3 regions of the Mesorhizobium sp. M1142 genome follow, and region 3 is predicted to be linked to each of the others. Evidence: predicted binding sites of a transcription regulator. Region 3 holds the regulator's gene; each other region holds the start of a gene.

Region 1 (6,389 bases), on a different contig from region 3:
TCGCCGCAAGGCGCACGCGCCGCCGGCCAAGCCGCCGCGCCGCCGTGCGCCAGCGGAAGAAATCAAGGACGAGCCGAAATGGCGTTGCAAGCAGGAACAGCGAGAGTTGGCCGGCAATACGGGCAAGGCCGCGCCGCAACCGTCCGGCCAGTGAAAGCGCGAAGATGGCCAGCCCCGCCAGCGCGATCGAGACGGACAGTGCGCTGACATTTTCCACAAGCGGCAGCAGCGCCATGAGCAGCGCAACCGGCTTGAACCAGAATTTGCCATCGTTGAAGGAGCCGAGAGGATGGAGAGCCATGCTCGCCGCGGCAATCGCAACGCCGAACAGGAAAAGCGTGATGCCCGCCGGTTGGCCATAGAAGAAAAAATCGGCCAGCGCGACGAGCAGGACGGCAACGCCGAAGCGGTTGCAATAGCTCGGCGCCGCCGGGAGGAATACTATCATGATCGGGCTTTCTCGGCGGCTTTGATGCGGCCGGTGGGCGGGGATTTCCGGACGAAAGGGAGGAGGTTTACCGAAGTCCGGGGCGGATCGACGAGCCACCAGCTTTCGCGGCGAAGCCGGTACGGCAGGGACCAACGGGAGTTCGTTTGCTCTTGCATGCCGCCCTTGTCGCATCCGGTCGGGTGGCAAGCGGGGCGGAGACGAGGAGATTTTCCGAAGTTGCGTGCAGTTTTTATGCACGGCTTGCCTCGGCCGGCTGCAGACGGCATAGATCGGAGATGACCACCGAAAGCTACCGCCCGCGCCGCTCGGTGCTTTACGTCCCGGCTTCGAACGACAAGGCGCTGGCCAAGATCCAATCGCTGGCCTGCGATACCGTCGTCATCGATCTCGAGGACGCCGTCGCCCCGGCCGACAAGCCTTCCGCGCGCGAAAAGCTGGTGGCGATTTTCGCCGGCCATTCCAACCGGCGCTGCGAGATGGTCGTGCGCATCAACGCGCTGTCGAGCGAGTGGGGCGGCGCCGACCTGCTGGCCGCGGCAAAATGCTCGCCCGACGCCATCCTGCTGCCCAAGGTCGACACGCCGCGCGACATTCTCGAGGCCGGCGACGTGCTCGACGACAATTTTATCGCCGACGAAGTCAAGCTATGGGCGATGATCGAGACGCCCAGGGCGCTGCTCAATATCGGGCCGATCGCTGAGCTCGGCCGCGACCCGGCCTCTCGACTGGTTTGTTTCGTTGCCGGAACGAACGACCTGGTCAAGGACACCGGCATTCTCGCCACGCCCGATCGGCGCTATCTCGTTCCATGGCTGATGCAGATGGTGCTCGCCGCGCGCGCCGGCGGCCTCGACCTGCTCGATGGTGTCTTCAATGATTTTCGCGATATGGACGGGTTTGCGCGCGAGTGCACGGAAGCGGCCGCCATGGGTTTTGACGGCAAGTCGCTGATCCATCCGGCTCAGATCGAAGCCGCGAACCGCGCCTTTGCACCGTCGCCCGAAGCAATAGCCGAAGCGCGCGCGGTCAAGGATGCCTTCGCGCTCGCCCAAAATACCGGTAGGGCGGTAGTTGCGCTGAACGGCAAGATGGTCGAGCGGCTGCATCTGGCGCAGGCCGAAAAACTGCTGGCGAAGGCCGCCGCTGTTCGCGCATGACTAACGCAACTGACGACAGGATTGAAGAATGAAACTCTACCGTTTTCTGTCCGGTCCGGACGATTCCAGCTTCTGCCACAAGGTGACGGCGGCGTTGAACAAGGGCTGGCACCTGTTCGGCTCGCCGACCTATGCCTATGACCAGGAAGCCAAGACCATGCGCTGCGGCCAGGCCGTGGTGAAGGACATCGAGGGCCAGGAATACGGCCCCGACACCAAGCTCAGCGATTGGTAGGGAGGTTCGCTGAAGCGCTCGTCCTTCGTCATCCTAGGGCGTAGCAGTCGCGAAGCGACGTCGCGGAGTACCCTAGGATCCATGCCGTTACCTCTGCCGAAGGGCACGGCGGATCAGGATTAGTCTAGTGTGATCTACCACCGATCGGGATAGCCCCGTTACCCAGAACGGGATGATGAGCGTTCGGTTCTGCACCGCCGGCGCACTGCATCACTATCACGGCATGGATCCTGGGGTCTGCGCCGCGTCGCTTCGCTCCTTGCTCCGCCCCAGGATGACGAGGAGCGGGGTCGCTCACTCCGCTGCCTCTTCGATCTTCTCCATATCGTCGTCCGACAGGCCGAAATGGTGGCCGATCTCGTGGATCAGCACATGGGTGACGATGTCGCCCAGCGTTTCCTCGTTCTCGGCCCAGTAGTCGAGGATGGCGCGACGATAGAGGGTGATGCGGTTCGGCCCCTCGCCGGTCTGCGGATTCCAGCGCTCGGCGATGCCGCGCCCCTCGAACAGGCCGAGCAGGTCGAAGGGCGTTTCCAGCGAAAGGTCGTCCATGATCTCGTCGGTCGGGAATTCGGCGATCTGAATGACGATCTCGCCGGTCAACTTGCGAAAGTCCTCCGGCAGATGGGCATAGGCCTCCAGCGCCAGGAGCTCGATTTCCTCCATCGTTGGCGAAAGCTGGTCGTGCCAGATGCGTGTTTGGTAGATGCGAGCCATGCTTTGTCCTTTGATCCCGGCATATAGGCTTTCAGGCCGAACTCGGCAAATGGTCGGGCTGCCGCCTTTGCCCCAGGATCATAAGCAGGAATAAATTCAGCGTGTCGTAATTCGCGTACGCACTGAGGAGGTGGTACCGTGCTGAACAAATTTCGAGCCGATGAGTCGACGGAAATGGTGGAAGGCGCGTCCTAGAGTTCCGCGACACCTTTCTTGCCCCTCGGGAAGGTTTGGTGGTCGTGATTGAGGTCTACCTAGACGAATCTGGCACTGACCATGACTCGCAAATTCTTTCCGTATCCGCCGTTTGGGCTTCAAAAGAAGACTGGCAGATCTGGACCCTCGAGTGGATCGTGGCGAAGGCGCCGATAAAAATTCACCACTCGGTCGATTGCCATAACAGGCATGGGGAGTACGAAGGGTGGACCCGTGAAGAGCGAGATAGACACGTCAAGCGCATCCTGCCGGTAGTCAAAAACCACTACATTCGGGGCATTATCGCCGCCGTCGACAGGCGGAAACTGAGCGAGGTCTTGGCTCACAAACATAGCTTAGCCATCAAGCCGGAAGACATGGTACGCGGCTGGTACTACATCTGCCTGCAATGGGCCCTTCGCAGCACGTGGGAGAAACTCGCATCGGAAGGCCACGATAACATCGCATTCGTCCATGAAGCCAACCAGTACAGCGCGGCGGCGACTGAGGCGTTCCAGCAAGTCCAGCGGCATTTTCCGGGAAAATCGGCGACTTTCAATTTCGGCTCAAAAACTAGGCACCCACCGCTTCAATGCGCAGACGTATTGGCATATGAGGGGAACCATCAAATGAGGAATTTTCGCGGTCCCCTACGAAAAACCCTCCAAGCTATCGACCCTAGCTTCAGCCGCTTTAGCTTTCGCAAATATGACGATGAAGAAGTCGATCAAATCGCCGACTTTACCGCCCAATATTTGAGACGCGTCGCTTCAGAATTGGCTTCAGGCTAGAGTCAAAAGCCGCCCCCTTTTTATCAACCCCAGGCTCCCGAGCGGTTTCCTTGAAAAGCTCGGATTGCTCTTTCTGGGAATAAATTCCCCATGACTCCGCTTGACTCTTCGGGCGGCCTCTGGAATCTATAGGAACATAACGGGAACAATTGTGAGTGGAAGCTGACCGTCATGGCGACAAGCGCCGTGGCGCGGGAGACTGTTTTTGCCCTGCGCCGCCAGATCGCGAAGATCGAAGGGACCTTGCCCGAGCGCCTGGAGGCGCCGGCCAGTTCGTCGTTTGACGCGGATGTCCCTCGTCAGAGTCTGACACCCTCTCGGCATCCGACACCCGCTCGGAATCTGACCATTGTCCGGCGCGGCCTCGCCGTGGCGCCGCCCGATGCGTTTTTGCGCACCGGCGCCGAGCGCCTCGATGCTGCGCTGAGCGGCGGCCTGCCGAAGGCGGCGGTGAGCGAGTTTCATGGCGCCGCGACCCGCGATGCCGGGGTCGTTGCCGGTTTTGCCTTGTCGCTCGTCAGCCTGATCCTAAGCCAGGGGCCGCGATTGCCGGTGCTGTGGATCGGCACATCAGAGGTTTTCCGCGAGGCCGGCTTTCCCTATGCCAGGGGGCTTCACGCCTTCTTCGGCATCGAGCCGGAGCAATTGCTGTTTTCCGAGGCGCCAAGGCTGCTCGATGCGCTGTGGATCGCCGAGGAGGCTGCCCGGATGACGGCGCTGGCCGCCGTCATCCTCGAAATCCGCGGCAGCCCGCAGCGGCTTGACCTCACCGCGACGCGGCGGCTGCACGCCCGCGCGCAGAGTGCGGGCCGGCCGCTGTTCCTGCTGCGCCAGGCCGGCGAGCCCGAACCGACGGCAGCGCCCGTCCGCCTCATCCTGTCGGCGGCACCGGCGGCAACGCGTAAGACGCTTGCCGGGCCGCTCGCCGGCTCGATCGGCCGGCCCGCCTTCACCGTCGCCATCGGCAAGAGCCGCACGGCCTTGCCCGGAAAATTCACACTGGAGTGGAACCCCGATGAACGCATATTCGAAGAAAGACGGGGCGAGCAAGGAAGGTCTCAGGAATGGGCCCCAGAACGGCCAAAGAATCCTATCCCTGTGGTTTCCGCATCTCGCCGCCGAGAGAATCCTGCGGCAGCGTCTGGGGCGGTCCTGGCGTTCCCGGCCGTCGGATCACCTGCCGCTGGTGATCAGTCACCGCGACCGGAACGCCCAGCGCATCGCCGCCCTCGACGAGCGGGCCGAGGCGCTTAATCTGAAGCGCGGCATGGGCATAGCCGACGCACGCGCCATGCATCCCTCGATCGACATCGTGGAGGCCGATCCGGAGGCCGACCGGCGCCTGCTCGAAGGCCTCGCCGACTGGTGCGACCGCTATACCCCGCTGGTGGCGCTTGACGGGACCGACGGCCTCTATCTCGACGTCACCGGCTGCACCCATCTTTTCGGCGGCGAACGCTCGATGCTGGACGATATCCTGTCGCGTTTTTTCCATCAGGGCTTCGATGTCCGCGCCGGGCTTGCCGCCACGCCTGGGGCTGCCTGGGCGGCGGCGCGGTTTGCTGGCGACCGCATCGTGCCCGATGGTAAGGAGGAAGCGCTTCTCGCGCCCTTGCCGCTGGCGGCGCTGCGCATCGACCCGGAGGTACGCGCCAGCCTCGAAAGCGTCGGCCTGCGCACGGCGGGCGCCGTCATGGCGGCATCGCGCGCGCCGCTGGCCCGCCGCTTCGGCGCATCGCTGCTCTTGCGTCTCGACCAGGCGCTTGGCCGCCTCGAGGAGGCCGTGTCGCCGCGCCTGCCGGTCGCACCGCTTTCGGTCGAGCGTCACCTTGCCGAGCCGATCATGCTGACCGAGGACATCGAGCGGCTGACCGGCATGCTGGCGACCACCTTGAAGAGCGACCTCGAGCGTCGCGGCGAGGGCGCAAGGCGGCTGGCGCTGCTGCTTTTCCGCGTCGATGGCGGCGTCAGCCGCATCGCCGTCGGCACCTCGCGGCCTCTGCGCGAGCCGCGGCTGATCCAGAAATTGTTCCACGAAAGGCTTGCCGCGCTCGAACAGGATATCGACGCCGGCTATGGCTTCGATCTCGTGCGCCTTTCGGTGCTGACCGCCGCCGCCTTCGACATGCAGCAGGCCGACCTTGCCGGCGAGACGAGCGACGACGGTGCCGATATCGCGCTTTTTGCCGACCGCATCCGCGCCCGGCTCGGCGAAGGTGCGGTCTTGAAACCGGTCGCCGTCGAGAGCCATCTGCCGGAGCGCGCCGTCGCCACCCTTCCCTTCGCGGAAGTGCCGCAGAGAACCTCGCCGCCGAAGCAGCCGGACAAGGCGAAGGACGCTCCCACGACCGTCTTCCAGCCGGAACGGCCGATCCGGCTTTTCCGTGCGCCCGAGCCGATCGAGGTGCCGGCCACCGAAATGCCGGAAGGCCCGCCTTTGAACTTCCGCTGGCGGCGCGCGCTCTACCGGGTCGCGCGCGCCGAAGGGCCGGAGCGCATCGCGCCGGAATGGTGGCGAGGGGCGGCGGGACGAGAAGATGCCCCGACCCGGGATTATTTCCGCATCGAGGATGCCGACGGCCGCCGTTACTGGCTCTATCGCCAGGGCCTTTACGGCGCCTCTCAAGTCCCGCCGCGCTGGTTCATGCATGGGATCTTCGCATGAATGCGCTGACGGCCATCCCCTATGCCGAATTCGGCATTCAGTCGAACTTCTCGTTCCTGCGCGGTGCCTCGAAACCGGAGGAGCTGGTGGTCGCGGCAAAATTCCTGGGGTTTTCGGCGATCGGTCTCGCCGACCGAAACACGGTGGCGGGCGTGGTGCGCGCCTGGCAGCAGGCCAA
Region 2 (6,389 bases), on a different contig from region 3:
GGGGCCGGCGTTCAGCGTGACCACCGAAAATGTCGACCCTGAAATCGCTTCGGTCGCCGGGCCGCAGCTGGTGGTGCCGGTGATGAACGCGCGTTATGCGCTGAACGCCGCCAATGCGCGCTGGGGTTCGCTGTACGATGCGCTCTACGGCACCGATGCCATTCCGGAGACGGACGGCGCCGAGCGAGGCAACAAATTCAATCCGGCGCGCGGTGCCAAGGTCGTCGCCTGGGTGAAAAGCTTCTTCGACGAGGCGGCGCCGCTCACCACAGGCAAATGGGCCGGCGTCAACGGGCTTTCGGTCGCCAACGGCATGTTGCGGCTCGGCGAGGGTGCCGGCGCCACCACGCTTGCCGACCTCAAGCAGTTTGCCGGCTATCGCGGCGATGCCGCCAATCCCGAAGCCGTCCTGCTGGTCAAGAGCGGCCTGCACATCGAAATCGTTGTCGACCACAACAACCAGATCGGCCGCACCGATCCGGCCGGCATTGCCGATGTCGTGCTGGAATCGGCGCTGACCACCATCCAGGACTGCGAGGATTCGGTCGCCGCGGTGGATGCGCAGGACAAGGTGCTGGTCTACCGCAACTGGCTCGGCCTGATGAAGGGCGACTTGGCGGAAGAGATCACCAAGGCCGGCAAGAGCTTTGTCCGCAGGCTCAACCCCGACCGCACCTATACCGCGCCGGATGGCGGCACGCTGACCTTGTCCGGCCGCTCGCTGATGCTGGTCAGGAATGTCGGCCACCTCATGACCAATCCGGCGATATTAGACCGCGAAGGCAACGAGGTGCCGGAAGGCATCATGGATGCGGCGCTGACGGTGCTGATCGCGCTGCACGACATCGGCCCGAAGGGGCGGCGCGCCAATTCTCGCGCCGGCTCAATGTATATCGTAAAGCCCAAGATGCACGGGCCCGACGAAGTTGCCTTCGCGGTCGAGATTTTCGACCGCGTCGAAGCGCTGCTCGGCATGGCGAAAAACACCATCAAGATGGGCATCATGGACGAAGAGCGGCGCACCACCGTCAACCTCAAGGAGGCGATCCGCGCCGCGAAAGATCGCGTCGTCTTCATCAACACCGGCTTTCTCGACCGCACCGGCGACGAGATCCACACCTCGATGGAAGCCGGCCCGATGATCCGCAAGGGCGACATGAAACAGGCCGCCTGGATTGCCGCCTACGAAGCCTGGAACGTCGATACCGGCCTCGAATGCGGGCTGGCCGGCCGCGCCCAGATCGGCAAGGGCATGTGGGCGATGCCCGACCTGATGGCGGCAATGCTGGCCGAGAAAATCGCGCACCCCAAGGCCGGCGCCAACACCGCCTGGGTGCCGTCGCCGACGGCAGCAACCCTGCATGCCACGCACTACCACAAGGTCGACGTCCACGCCGTGCAGCAGGCTCTGAAGAGCCGGCCCAAGGCCAGGCTCGACGACATCCTGTCGGTACCGGTGGCAAGGCTGCCGAACTGGTCTCAGGAAGACATCCAGAAGGAGCTCGACAACAACGCGCAGGGGATTCTGGGCTATGTCGTGCGCTGGATCGACCAGGGCGTCGGCTGTTCGAAAGTACCAGATATAAACGACGTCGGCCTGATGGAGGACCGCGCCACGCTGCGCATCTCCTCTCAGCACATCGCCAACTGGCTGCATCACCGCGTCTGCACGCCCGAGCAGGTCATGGAGACGATGAAGCGCATGGCGGCTATCGTCGACCGCCAGAATGAAGGCGATCCGCTCTACCGGCCGATGGCACCGGAATTCGACAAGTCCATCGCCTTCCTCGCCGCCTGCGATCTCGTCTTCAAAGGCCGCGTCCAGCCCAACGGCTACACCGAGCCAGTGCTGCACGCGCGGAGGTTGGAATTGAAGGCGAAAGGGCAGGAGCGATAGTCGCCAGCGTCCCCCTCCCCTCAAGGGGAGGGTGGCCCGAAGGGCCGGGAGGGGTCCTGGGTGCAGTGCGCTGACGCCCATTCTGACGATGCGCCTCGGGAAGAGCACGGCAACGCTCCGCACGCGGATCGGTTTCGAAATACAGCAAGGCCGAGGGTCCCACCACTGACCCCACCCGGCCGCTTCGCGGCCACCCTCCCCTCAAGGGGGAGGGGAGCGTCCCTCACGCCGCTTGTGCCATCCGCTCCGAACTCATGCGGTAGGAAATCGCCTCGGCCAGATGGATGCGGCCGACCGTCTCGCTGGCCTCAAGATCGGCCAGTGTCCGCGCCACCTTCAAGACGCGGTGGTAGGCTCGTGCGGAAAAGCCGAGCTTTTCGCTGGCATCCCTCAGCAGCGACAGGCCGGCGGCATCCGGCATGGCGATCTCCTCGATGACCGACGGCGAGCAATGCGCGTTGGTGGTGGCGGAGGTCGCGCCGAGCCGTTCGAAACGCTCACGCTGGATCGTACGGGCGCGGGCGACGCGTAGTGCCACAGCTGCGCTCTTCTCCGCCCGGTCCGGCCGGATCAGATCGCTGGCCGAGACCGCCGGCACCTCGATCCTGAGATCGATGCGATCGAGCAGCGGGCCGGAAATGCGCGCCTGGTAGTCGGTGCGGCAGCGGTCGCCGCGCAGGCAGCGATAGCCCGGCTCGCCGGCCATGCCGCAGCGGCACGGGTTCATCGCCGCGACCAGCTGGATGCGCGCCGGATAGGTGACGCGATGATTGGCGCGCGCGATCATGCAGTCGCCGGTCTCCAGCGGCTGGCGCAGCGCATCGAGCGCCTGCGGCGAGAATTCGGGAAACTCGTCGAGGAACAGCACGCCGTGATGGGCGAGCGAGGCCTCGCCCGGCCGCACGCGCAACCCGCCACCGACCATCGCCGCCATCGAAGCCGAATGATGTGGCGCGCGGAACGGCCGCCGGTCGGTGAGCTTTCCTTCCCCGAGCTCGCCGGCCACCGAGGCGATCATCGAGACTTCGAGCAATTCCCTGGGCGCCAGCGGCGGCAGGATCGACGGCAGCCGCTGCGCCAGCATCGACTTTCCCGACCCCGGCGGCCCGACCATCAAAAGATTGTGGCCGCCGGCGGCCGCCACCTCCAGCGCCCGCTTGGCGGTCTCCTGGCCCTTGATGTCGGCAAGGTCGGGCAGGTCGCGCGCCGCGGCATGGATGCCGGCTTCCGGCCGTGACAGAACTTGCGTGCCGCGAAAATGATTGGCGATGGCAATCAGGCTGCGCGGCGCCAATATGTCGAAATCCTTGCCGGCCCAGGCCGCTTCCGGCCCGCAGGCGAACGGGCAGATCAGGCCCTTGCCTTCGGCATTGGCGCCTATCGCCGCCGGCAGCGCGCCGGCCACCGCGGCAATGGTGCCGTCGAGCGATAATTCACCAAGCACGACATAGCCGGCCAGCATGTCGCCCGGAATGGCGCCGAGCGCCGCCATCAGCCCGAGCGCGATCGGCAAATCGTAGTGGCTGCCTTCCTTCGGCAGGTCGGCGGGTGCCAGATTGACGGTGACCTTCTTCGACGGCATCGACAGGCCGGATGCATGAAGTGCTGCCTGCACCCGCTCGCGGCTTTCGGCTACAGCCTTGTCGGCCAGCCCGACGATGTGCATGTTGACCTTGCCCGGCGCGATCATCACCTGCACGTCGACCGGCACGGCCTCGATGCCTTGGAAAGCAACCGTGCGAACCCGCGCCACCATGTCTTCACCCCGGATGCAGGCTTTTGCCCCAAGCCTTTGCGATCATGCCGCGAACGGCGTCACCGGAGACAACCACAGATTTCCGGCGAAGGCAAGAACATTTGGGGAACGGCTGAACGCAACGGCTGCGATGGTTTGCAACGCGGCCGCTCGCGAAGCGAGGCTAGCTCCGCTTCTCCTCCACCGCATTCCAGAACAGGCTGGCGATGTCGGCGCCGCCGAAGCGCTGCACTTCGCGTATGCCGGTCGGTGAGGTCACGTTGATCTCGGTCATGTAGTCGCCGATGACGTCGATGCCGACGAGGATGAAGCCGCGCTCCTTCAGCGAGGGGCCGATGCGGGCGCAGATCTCGCGTTCGCGTTCCGTCAGCTCGGTCTTTTCGGCGCGGCCGCCGACATGCATGTTGGAGCGCGAATCGTGCTCGGCCGGCACGCGGTTGATGGCGCCGACAGGCTCGCCGTCGATCAGGATGATGCGCTTGTCGCCAGCCCGCACCTCCTTGAGGTAGCGCTGCACGATGTAGGGTTCGCGGAACATCTGGCCGAACATTTCGAGCAGCGAGGCGAGGTTGCGGTCGGCCTCATGCAGGTGGAAAATGCCGGCGCCGCCATTGCCGTAGAGCGGCTTGACGATGATATCGCCGAACTCCTTGCGGAAGGCGGCGACCTCGAACGGATCCTTGGTGATCAGCGTATCCGGCATCAGGTCGGGAAATTCGGTGACGAAGATTTTTTCCGGGCTGTTGCGCACCCAGGCCGGGTCGTTGACCACCAGCGTCTTCGGATGGATGCGCTCGAGGATATGCGTGGTGGTGATGTAGTTCATGTCGAAGGGTGGATCCTGCCGCAAAAGGATGACGTCCATCTCCGAAAGATCGGTGCGGACTTCTTCGCCCAGCGAATAATGGTTGCCCTTCTCGTCGCGGACCTGCATCGCCTCGATACGGGCAAACACCTTGCCATCGCGCAGCGACAGCCGGTTGGGCGTGTAGTGGAACAGCTGGTGCCCGCGCCGCTGCGCTTCCAGCGACAGCGCAAACGACGTGTCGCCGGCAATCGACACGGTGGAGATGTGGTCCATCTGGACGGCGACTTTCAGGGGCATGGGTGCTCTCCGGCGCACTTGGAGCGACGTGCGTCCACCTGGACGCACATACGCTCCAACATTCTTGAATCTATGCATCGTGCTTTCCGAAAATAGATTCCGATTTTTCGGGCCGATGCATCGACGAGAGCGATATAAGGAAATCGGCGGCCTCTGCCAATCGGCCAAGGTCATGATAAGGCTGCGCTTCGCTTGGCGCAGGCCCCAATGCGATGTGCGTTCAGCGGTCGAAGACCAGCCTGGAATAGCCGAGGAAGGACAGCGCCATGGCAACCAGTGAGGCGACCGCAAGGGCGACGAGCGGCGGCACCATCGGCAGCGCGAACAGCATGGCGCAATAGACGAGATAATTGACGAGGCTGGTGGCAATGCCGACGCCGCCATAGCGTGCGCCCTCTTGCGCGACGCCGCGGCTGGAAGGCGAGAAGGTCAGATGGCGGTTGATCAGCCAGGTGACGGACAGGGCAAAACCGATCGAGATGATGCGAGCCGCGAAGGGGCCAAGCGGCGCTATCGCCAACACCAGCCAAAGCGCCGCCGTGTCGGCGACCAAGCCGATGCCGCCGGCGACAATGAAGCGGGCGAGGCGTCCCATTTAGAGATCTAAGCCGCCCGCGGGGTCTTGCGCGGTCCGGCCTTCAAAGTCGCGAGCGCGCTTGCGCGTTCACGTTCGACGCGGCCGGAAGGCATCGACAGATAGAAGATGCGCTTCTGCTCGGCCCGGCCGCGCGACACCGAATCGAGGATTACCCCGGTCACCGCCGCCAGCATCGACAGCAGCAGCAGCCCGACCGACAGCACCCACGTCGGCATGCGCGGCACAAGCCCGGTTTCGGCGAACTCGATCAGCACCGGCGCCATCAGAAACAGGCTTGATGCCAGGAAGAACACTGAAAAAGCGCCGAAGAAACGCAGCGGCTGCGTCTCCTTCATCAGCATGGCGAACATCCACAGGATCTTCGCGCCGTCGCGAAAGGTCGATAGCTTCGACGAGGAGCCTTCCGGCCGTCGGCCATAGTCGAGCCCGATCTCGCTGACCGGCAGTTTGAGTTGTGAGGCGTGCACCGACATTTCCGTCTCGATCTCGAAGCCGCCGGAAACCGCAGGAAAGCTCTTGACGAAGCGCCGAGTGAAGGCGCGGTAGCCGGAGAAGATATCGGTGAAGTCGGAGCCGAACAGCCGCTTGTAGAGGCTGTTGAAGATGCGGTTGCCGAAGGCATGACCGGTCCTGCCGCCATCGTCGGTGACGCCGCGCCTTGTGCCCACCACCATGTCGGAGCGCTCGGTCAGCAGCGTGTTGATCAGTTGCGGCGCGTCCTCCGGCGCATAGGTGCCGTCGCCGTCGGCCATCAGGTAGATGTCGGCCTCGATGTCGGCGAACATGCGGCGCACGACATTGCCTTTGCCCTGGCGCGGCTCGCGCACCACGATGGCGCCGGCGGCGCGGGCTCGGAGCGCCGTCAGGTCGCGCGAATTGTTGTCGTAGACATAGATCGCGGCGGAAGGCAGCGTTTCGCGAAAGCGCCGCACCACTTCGCCGATCGTCAGCTCCTCATTGTAGCAGGGCAGCAGCACGGCGATGCTCGGCTCATGGCGCACGTCTTGTGGCATTTTCGTCTCCGGATGCCCCG
Region 3 (6,389 bases):
TCCAGATGTTGGCCAGCAACGCGCTCTGACGCAGGAATTCGGCGCGCTCGCCGCCGCCGGCCCAGCAGGTCAGGCGGGCCTTGTCCATCGGGCGCAGCAGCACCGGGCTTTCGGCCTGCGCCTCGGCCTCATCGATCGCGATCGTCTTGTTCATGCCGGTGCGCATGATCGGGCGCAAATCATGCACCCCCGAGATCGACACCACGTGACGAACGCGCCGGACGACTTCGGGCGCCAGCGGCGTCGTCGCCGTAACCATCCGGCTAACAAGATGGCCGCCGGCCGAGTGCCCGGTCAGCATCAGCGGCCCTGGGACCATCGCCGCCGCCTTGCCGATCGCCGCGCCGACTTCCTTGACGATTCCGCCAATGCGTATCTGCGGACAGAGCGTGTAGGACGGCATCGCCACCGCATAGCCGCGATCAACAGGGCCAGCGGCAAGATGCGACCAGAAATTCTTGTCGAATTCCATCCAGTAGCCGCCATGAACGAACACCACGAGTCCCTTGGGCTTGATGGCCGGCAGGAAAAGATCGAGCCGGTTGCGTGGGTTGTCGCCATAGGCCATGTCGAGCCGCGCCCTGCCCTCGGTCGAAAGCACGTCGCGGAAAACCCGCGCGGGCTCGATCCAGGCCGCCGGCCAGCGATCGCTGCCGGCTATGTTGGCGCCGTTGGCATAGGCGTTGTCCCAATCGGCAATGTGACGTTCGAACACCCTGCGCCCTCCCTGGCAATATGGCCTTGCAACCTAGCCGTGAGCATCGCGCGGCACGTCGTCGCCAGCCTCACGATTCCAGCTCTCGCATCAATCTCAAGTGACAGCTGCTTTGATGGCGAAGCGCGCATCCTTCCACGCACCGGTGCGCAGGATATCCTCAAGCACTTTGACGGCCTGCCAGACATCGGCATAGCCGACATAGAGCGGGGTGAAGCCGAAGCGCATGGTCGATGGCGCGCGAAAATCGCCGATCACGCCACGTTCGATCAGCGCGCGCATGACCTGGTAGCCATGCTCATGCATGAATGAAATCTGGCTGCCGCGTTTTTCCCCATCGCGCGTGCTTTCGAGCGTGAGCCCGTAAGTGCCGCACTTTGCCTCGACAAGCTCGATGAACAGATCCGCCAGCGCGATGCTCTTCTTGCGCACCGCCGTCATGTCGACATCGTTCCAGATGTCGAGCGCGCCCTTCAGCGTGCGCATCGACAGGACCGGCTGGGTGCCGCACAGAAACCGGCGGATGCCGGTGCCGGCCGCATAGCCTGGCTCGAAGGCGAAGGGCCGTGCATGGCCCCACCAGCCGGTGAGCGGCTGCTGGATGTCGGAAAGATGCCGCTCAGCCACATAGATGAAGGCAGGCGCGCCCGGGCCGCCATTCAGATATTTGTAGGTGCAGCCAACGGCAAAATCGGCGTTTGCCTTGTCGAGCTCGACTGGCATCGCGCCGGCGGTGTGGCAGAGATCCCAGACGATCATCGCCCCGGCTTCCTGAGCCCTGCGCGTCAGCGTCGGCATGTCGCGCAGTTCGCCCGACTTGTAGTTGACGTGGTTGACCAGCACCACCGCGGTGCGTTCGTCGATCAGCTCTTCGATGGTCGGCGCGTCGACCCCCGAGAGGCGCAGCAGCGCATCTTTTCGCGTCGAAACCACACCCTCAGCCATGTAGAGGTCTGTCGGAAAACTATCGCCCTCGGCGACGATGACCTGCCGCTCCGGTCGCATGGCCATGGCGGCGTGCAGCAGCTTGTAGATGTTGACCGACGTCGTATCGCAGACCACCGTCTGGCCGACCGCGGCACCGATCAGGCGCCCTAGCTGGTCGCCAAGTTCAAGCGGCATGTTGAACCAGCCGGCCGTGTTCCATGCGCGGATGAGATCATGCGACCATTCTTCGGTCGCGGCCTTGTACAATTCATCGAAAGCGGCACGTGAAGCAGCTCCTAGCGAATTGCCGTCGAGATAGATCACTCCTTGCGGCAAGACAAAGCGGTCGCGCATCGCGCCCAGCGGATCCGCGGCATCCATCGCCTTTACGGCCACGAGATCGGGAATTCCCGTCATGATTTGCCTGCTCCCTCAAAAAATCCAACGCAACGCCGGACACGCATCAACTGTTCTTCCATTACCGGGTAGCGCGTAGCAAGGCTCCACCGGCGAGAAGCAGCCTGACCAGGCGGTGGAAACCTGGAGTTAGCCCGAGGTTGGCGTTTTGAGTTCGTTTCGTTCACGGTGCATTGACCAAACCGCACAGTCGATACGGGTTCAATTCCGTGCCCTTTGCCGACCGACGGCCGATGCCAGTGCCGCCTTCAAGGAGGCCAGAACGGCGCAAACGAAAGCAGAATCAAGGGGATGAGGCTCGCGGCGGTGAAAATACGGTACGCCGGTAGGGGACGTCGTTTGTTTCCCGAGCCTTAACGCATTCATTAAACTTTAAACAGTTGCGGAACACAACTGGAACAGATAGTGTCTGTTCTGGGTTTGTTTTCTGATTCTGTTGGGGGTCGCTATGCTGACACGCAAACAACACGAACTGCTTATGTTCATCCACGAAAGGTTGAAGGAAAGCGGTATCCCACCTTCCTTCGACGAGATGAAGGAAGCGCTCGACCTGGCTTCCAAATCCGGAATCCACCGACTGATTACGGCGCTGGAGGAGCGCGGCTTCATTCGCCGTTTGCCCAACCGGGCCCGTGCGCTGGAGGTACTACGCCTGCCTGACTCGATCGCCCCCGGCCTCAATGCGGCACGCAAGTTCTCGCCGAGTGTCATCCAGGGCAGTCTTGGGCAAGGTGCCCCTCGGCAGGGCAAGCCCACATCGTCGCGCGTCCCTGCAGCCGGCAATGACGACGATGTCGTCGCCGCCGTTTCGATCCCGGTAATGGGCCGCATCGCCGCTGGTGTGCCGATCGATGCTATCCAGCACCAGACGCATTCGATTTCGGTGCCGCCGGATATGATCATGGGCGGCGAGCATTATGCGCTCGAGGTCAAAGGCGATTCGATGATCGAGGCTGGCATTTTCGACGGCGACACGGTGATCATCCGCAACGCCGATACGGCGAGCCCCGGTGAGATCGTGGTGGCCTTGGTCGACGAGGAGGAAGCGACGCTGAAGCGGTTCCGCCGCAAGGGCGCCTCGATCGCCCTGGAGGCCGCCAATCCGGCCTACGAGACGCGCATCTTTGGACCAGACAGGGTCAAGGTGCAGGGCAAGCTCGTTGGGCTGATCCGCCGCTACTGAGTTGCGCCCTTGGTGCCGGCTTTTGGATTGTCGGCTCTGCGGTATGGCGGCAGGCCGCGCGCCGCGCGTGAAAATTTCCGCTGCACGTGCCAGGGCCGGTATGATTTTTCGACGGCGAAGCGGATTTCGGCGCGTGTTGCCGCTTGTGGATCGAAATAGACGGCCGCACTTCCCGCGCGCGCCAGTTGCCGTTTGGTGACGACGAGGACCAGCCGGTCGTAGTAGCAGGGATTATGGGCGGTGGCGTCGTCGATGACGATCAAGCTGGCGAAGGCGCAGGCTGGCCGTGCGGTATCGCGGTCCTTGGCTTGCGCAATGATCGCGCCGGATGGATGCCTGGCGAGGCAGAGACCGTCCGTGCAAATGAACGGCATGCCCGGCGGTAGGTCGGCCGGATCGGCAATGTCGAATTGCGGATCGTTCTTTCCAGGTGTTTCCGGCGCGACGATAGCCTCTGATGTGAGCGCGCGTTTCCAGTTGTCGATCGTGAACTCATTCGGGCGTGCCCGGTTGACGGCGAGCTCACCGCTGCCGATCGGCAGCGCGACCAGCCGTGCGTCCTCCGAGATCAATACGTCGGGTACGCGCGTCTGCGTTGTCGTTAGCAAGCCGGCGAGCGCAAAAGGAATTGCCGCGAGCCGCAACCAGGTCGTCGCCATGCTGGCAACGACGAGGGCGATCGTCACCAGAAGGACAGATCTCAGCGAAATCAGACCCACCGCATCGATCGGCGAGCGCTCGGAGATCCAACCGGACAGGGCGATCATCGCCGTCAGCCCTTTGCCCATCACGTAAAGGAAAGGCCCATCCGCGCCGAACGGCATCGCCAGCGCGCTGAGCACGGCGAAGGGCATGACGACCAGTGAGACGATAGGCATGATGGCCAGATTGGCGAACAGGCTGAGCGGCGCTACGCGCTGGAAATGCCATATGGCGAAAAGCGCCGTGGCGCTCCCTGCAATGATCGAGGTCATCGCCAGGCCGCCCATGCCCAGCAGGACCTTTCGCGTGGCCAAGCGTAGCGGCGATCGCCGGGGCGGCGGCGTGGTGGCCCTGCCGGTGCGGTAATCGGACCAGCCGGCATAGGCGCCGACAAGGGCCGCCGTCGCGGCGAAGGACATCTGGAAGCTCGGACCGACCACCTCGTGCGGCGACACCAGAATGACCGCGATGGCCGAGATCGCCAGATTGCGCATGGTGAGCGCGGCCCGGTCGAACAGCACGGCGATGAGCATCACCGCCAGCATGATGAAGCTGCGTTCGGCCGCCACCACAACGCCGGAAAAGACGAGGTACGCCGCGATCGAAAAAAGCGCGGCGGCTGCGGCATATTTCTTGACCGGCCGTCGCGATGAGAAGTCGGGAAACAGCGCAAAGGCGCCGCGCAGCAGCGCCATGATGGTGCCGGCGACCAACGCCATATGCAGCCCCGAGATGGAGATGATGTGGTAGATGCCTGTACGCCGCATCGCTTCGTTGATCTCCTCGGGAATGCCGGCGCGCACGCCAACGATCAGCGCAGCAGCAATCTCGCCCTCGGCGCCGCCGATGCGGCTGCGGATATGGTCGGCGATGGATTCGCGCGCGTCTTCGATCGCGGAAGAAAGCCGCGCGGCAAGCGGCATGCTGCCCGAAGCCACGACCTTCGGATTGCCGAGAAAGAAGCCGCTGCCGCCGATACCGGCGAAATAGCTGTCGAAGGAGAAATCATAGCTGTCGGGCCGCACCGGGCCGGTCGGCGGCAGCAACCGCACATAGCCGGCGATCTCGGAACCAGCGGCCAGCTCAGCCGGTATCTTCATCGCCGAAATGCGGACCCGTTCCGGCATGTAGCGCAGCGTCGGCCTGGCGGTTGAGATCACATCGATCGTCAGCCTGATGCGGCCGCTAGCCATGGGTTCGTACGATACGACGCGACCCGTCAGCCGCGTCGAGATTTCAGAACCGAGCACATGCGTCCCGACACGCCAGGTCTCGAACTTGGCGGCAAGCACGCCAAGCGCGCAGAGCAGCGCCACCATGAAACACAGGCGCGTCCTGGGCCATGAACGCGAGACGACCGTACAAAGGGCCGCGAGGAGCACGATTGCGATCGGCTGCGGAAAGGCTGGCTCCACCGACAGCGCGAAATATACGACCACCCCGCATGCGAGGAACACCGGCACCAGCAGGAAGGCGACGCCACGGTCGAGTTCCAGGCCGGCTGCCGAGGTTACGCTGTTGCGGATACAGGACGGTGACGGGAGGCGGAAACGACGGCGTAGGCGCACGATGGGCTCGCCCGCGGGCACGAGAACCGTTGCTGGGTCGCTGGCCGGCAGCGACGGAGCATCGAAGCGCGGAGCGGGCAGCAATGCCGATACCGGCAGGGCAGGCGGGGGAGCGGCAAACAGCAAGCGTTCGCTGACGCCGCTACCAGCGTCCTCGCCCTCGCCCGCACCACGGCCTCGCACAGCCATCGGGTCTGCCCCTTGCGCCCTCGACCTCCTATGCTACATGAACGCGCAACGCGCGAAAGTCCGCAAACCCACTTCCTTGGCCCGCCTGAGAGTTCCATGCCCGATAAGGTCGTCACCCGTTTTGCCCCCTCGCCCACCGGTTATCTGCATATTGGCGGCGCGCGCACGGCGCTGTTCAACTGGCTGTATGCCAAGCACACAGGCGGCACGATGCTGCTGCGCATCGAAGACACCGACCGCGAGCGCTCCACCGAGGCGGCAACCGCGGCCATTCTCGACGGGCTTTCCTGGCTTGGCCTGACATGGGACGGCGAGCCGGTGTCGCAGTTCGAGCGTGCGCCGCGCCATCGCGAGGTGGCCGAGGAGCTCGTTCGCATGGGCAAGGCCTATTATTGTTATGCGACGCCTGCCGAGCTGGAAGCAATGCGCGAGAGCGCACGGGCCAAGGGGCTGCCTCCCCGCTATGACGGACGCTGGCGCGACCGCGACCCGTCGGAGGCGCCGCCCGGCGCCAAGGGGGCGATCCGCATCAAGGCGCCGACAGACGGCGAGACGGTGGTGCATGACCGCGTCCAGGGCGACGTGCGTTTTCCCAACAAGGATCTCGACGATTTCATTATTCTGCGCTCGGACGGCAATCCGACCTACATGCATGCCGTCGTCGTCGACGATCACGACATGGGCATCA

What was found. The regulator LexA, encoded in region 3, represses DNA repair genes until DNA is damaged. The targets are predictions, from matches to a motif close to TGTTCNNNNTGTGTTCNG.
Region 1: NKH42_RS10840 (metallopeptidase family protein) is a predicted target of LexA. The motif match lies at 2,702-2,719, and genes of this name have one in related genera.
Region 2: NKH42_RS00025 (YifB family Mg chelatase-like AAA ATPase) is a predicted target of LexA. The motif match lies at 3,747-3,764, and genes of this name have one in related genera.

What each region holds. Positions count from the first base shown of each region.
Region 1 is NZ_JAMYMK010000005.1:138,301-144,689, reverse strand. It holds gene NKH42_RS10855 (DUF4153 domain-containing protein) at 1-448, opposite strand, end outside; gene NKH42_RS10850 (HpcH/HpaI aldolase/citrate lyase family protein) at 727-1,608, shown strand; gene NKH42_RS10845 (DUF1737 domain-containing protein) at 1,637-1,843, shown strand; gene NKH42_RS10840 (metallopeptidase family protein) at 2,138-2,560, opposite strand; gene NKH42_RS10835 (DUF3800 domain-containing protein) at 2,794-3,546, shown strand; gene NKH42_RS10830 (ImuA family protein) at 3,718-4,800, shown strand; gene NKH42_RS10825 (DUF6504 family protein) at 4,733-6,211, shown strand; gene NKH42_RS10820 (error-prone DNA polymerase) at 6,208-6,389, shown strand, end outside.
Region 2 is NZ_JAMYMK010000001.1:4,020-10,408, forward strand. It holds gene NKH42_RS00020 (malate synthase G) at 1-1,897, shown strand, start outside; gene NKH42_RS00025 (YifB family Mg chelatase-like AAA ATPase) at 2,121-3,653, opposite strand; gene gshB (glutathione synthase) at 3,817-4,758, opposite strand; gene NKH42_RS00035 (GtrA family protein) at 4,979-5,353, opposite strand; gene NKH42_RS00040 (glycosyltransferase) at 5,362-6,369, opposite strand.
Region 3 is NZ_JAMYMK010000010.1:178,424-184,812, forward strand. It holds gene NKH42_RS18470 (hormone-sensitive lipase) at 1-715, opposite strand, end outside; gene kynU (kynureninase) at 812-2,059, opposite strand; gene lexA (transcriptional repressor LexA) at 2,508-3,242, shown strand; gene NKH42_RS18485 (ComEC/Rec2 family competence protein) at 3,236-5,701, opposite strand; gene gltX (glutamate--tRNA ligase) at 5,798-6,389, shown strand, end outside.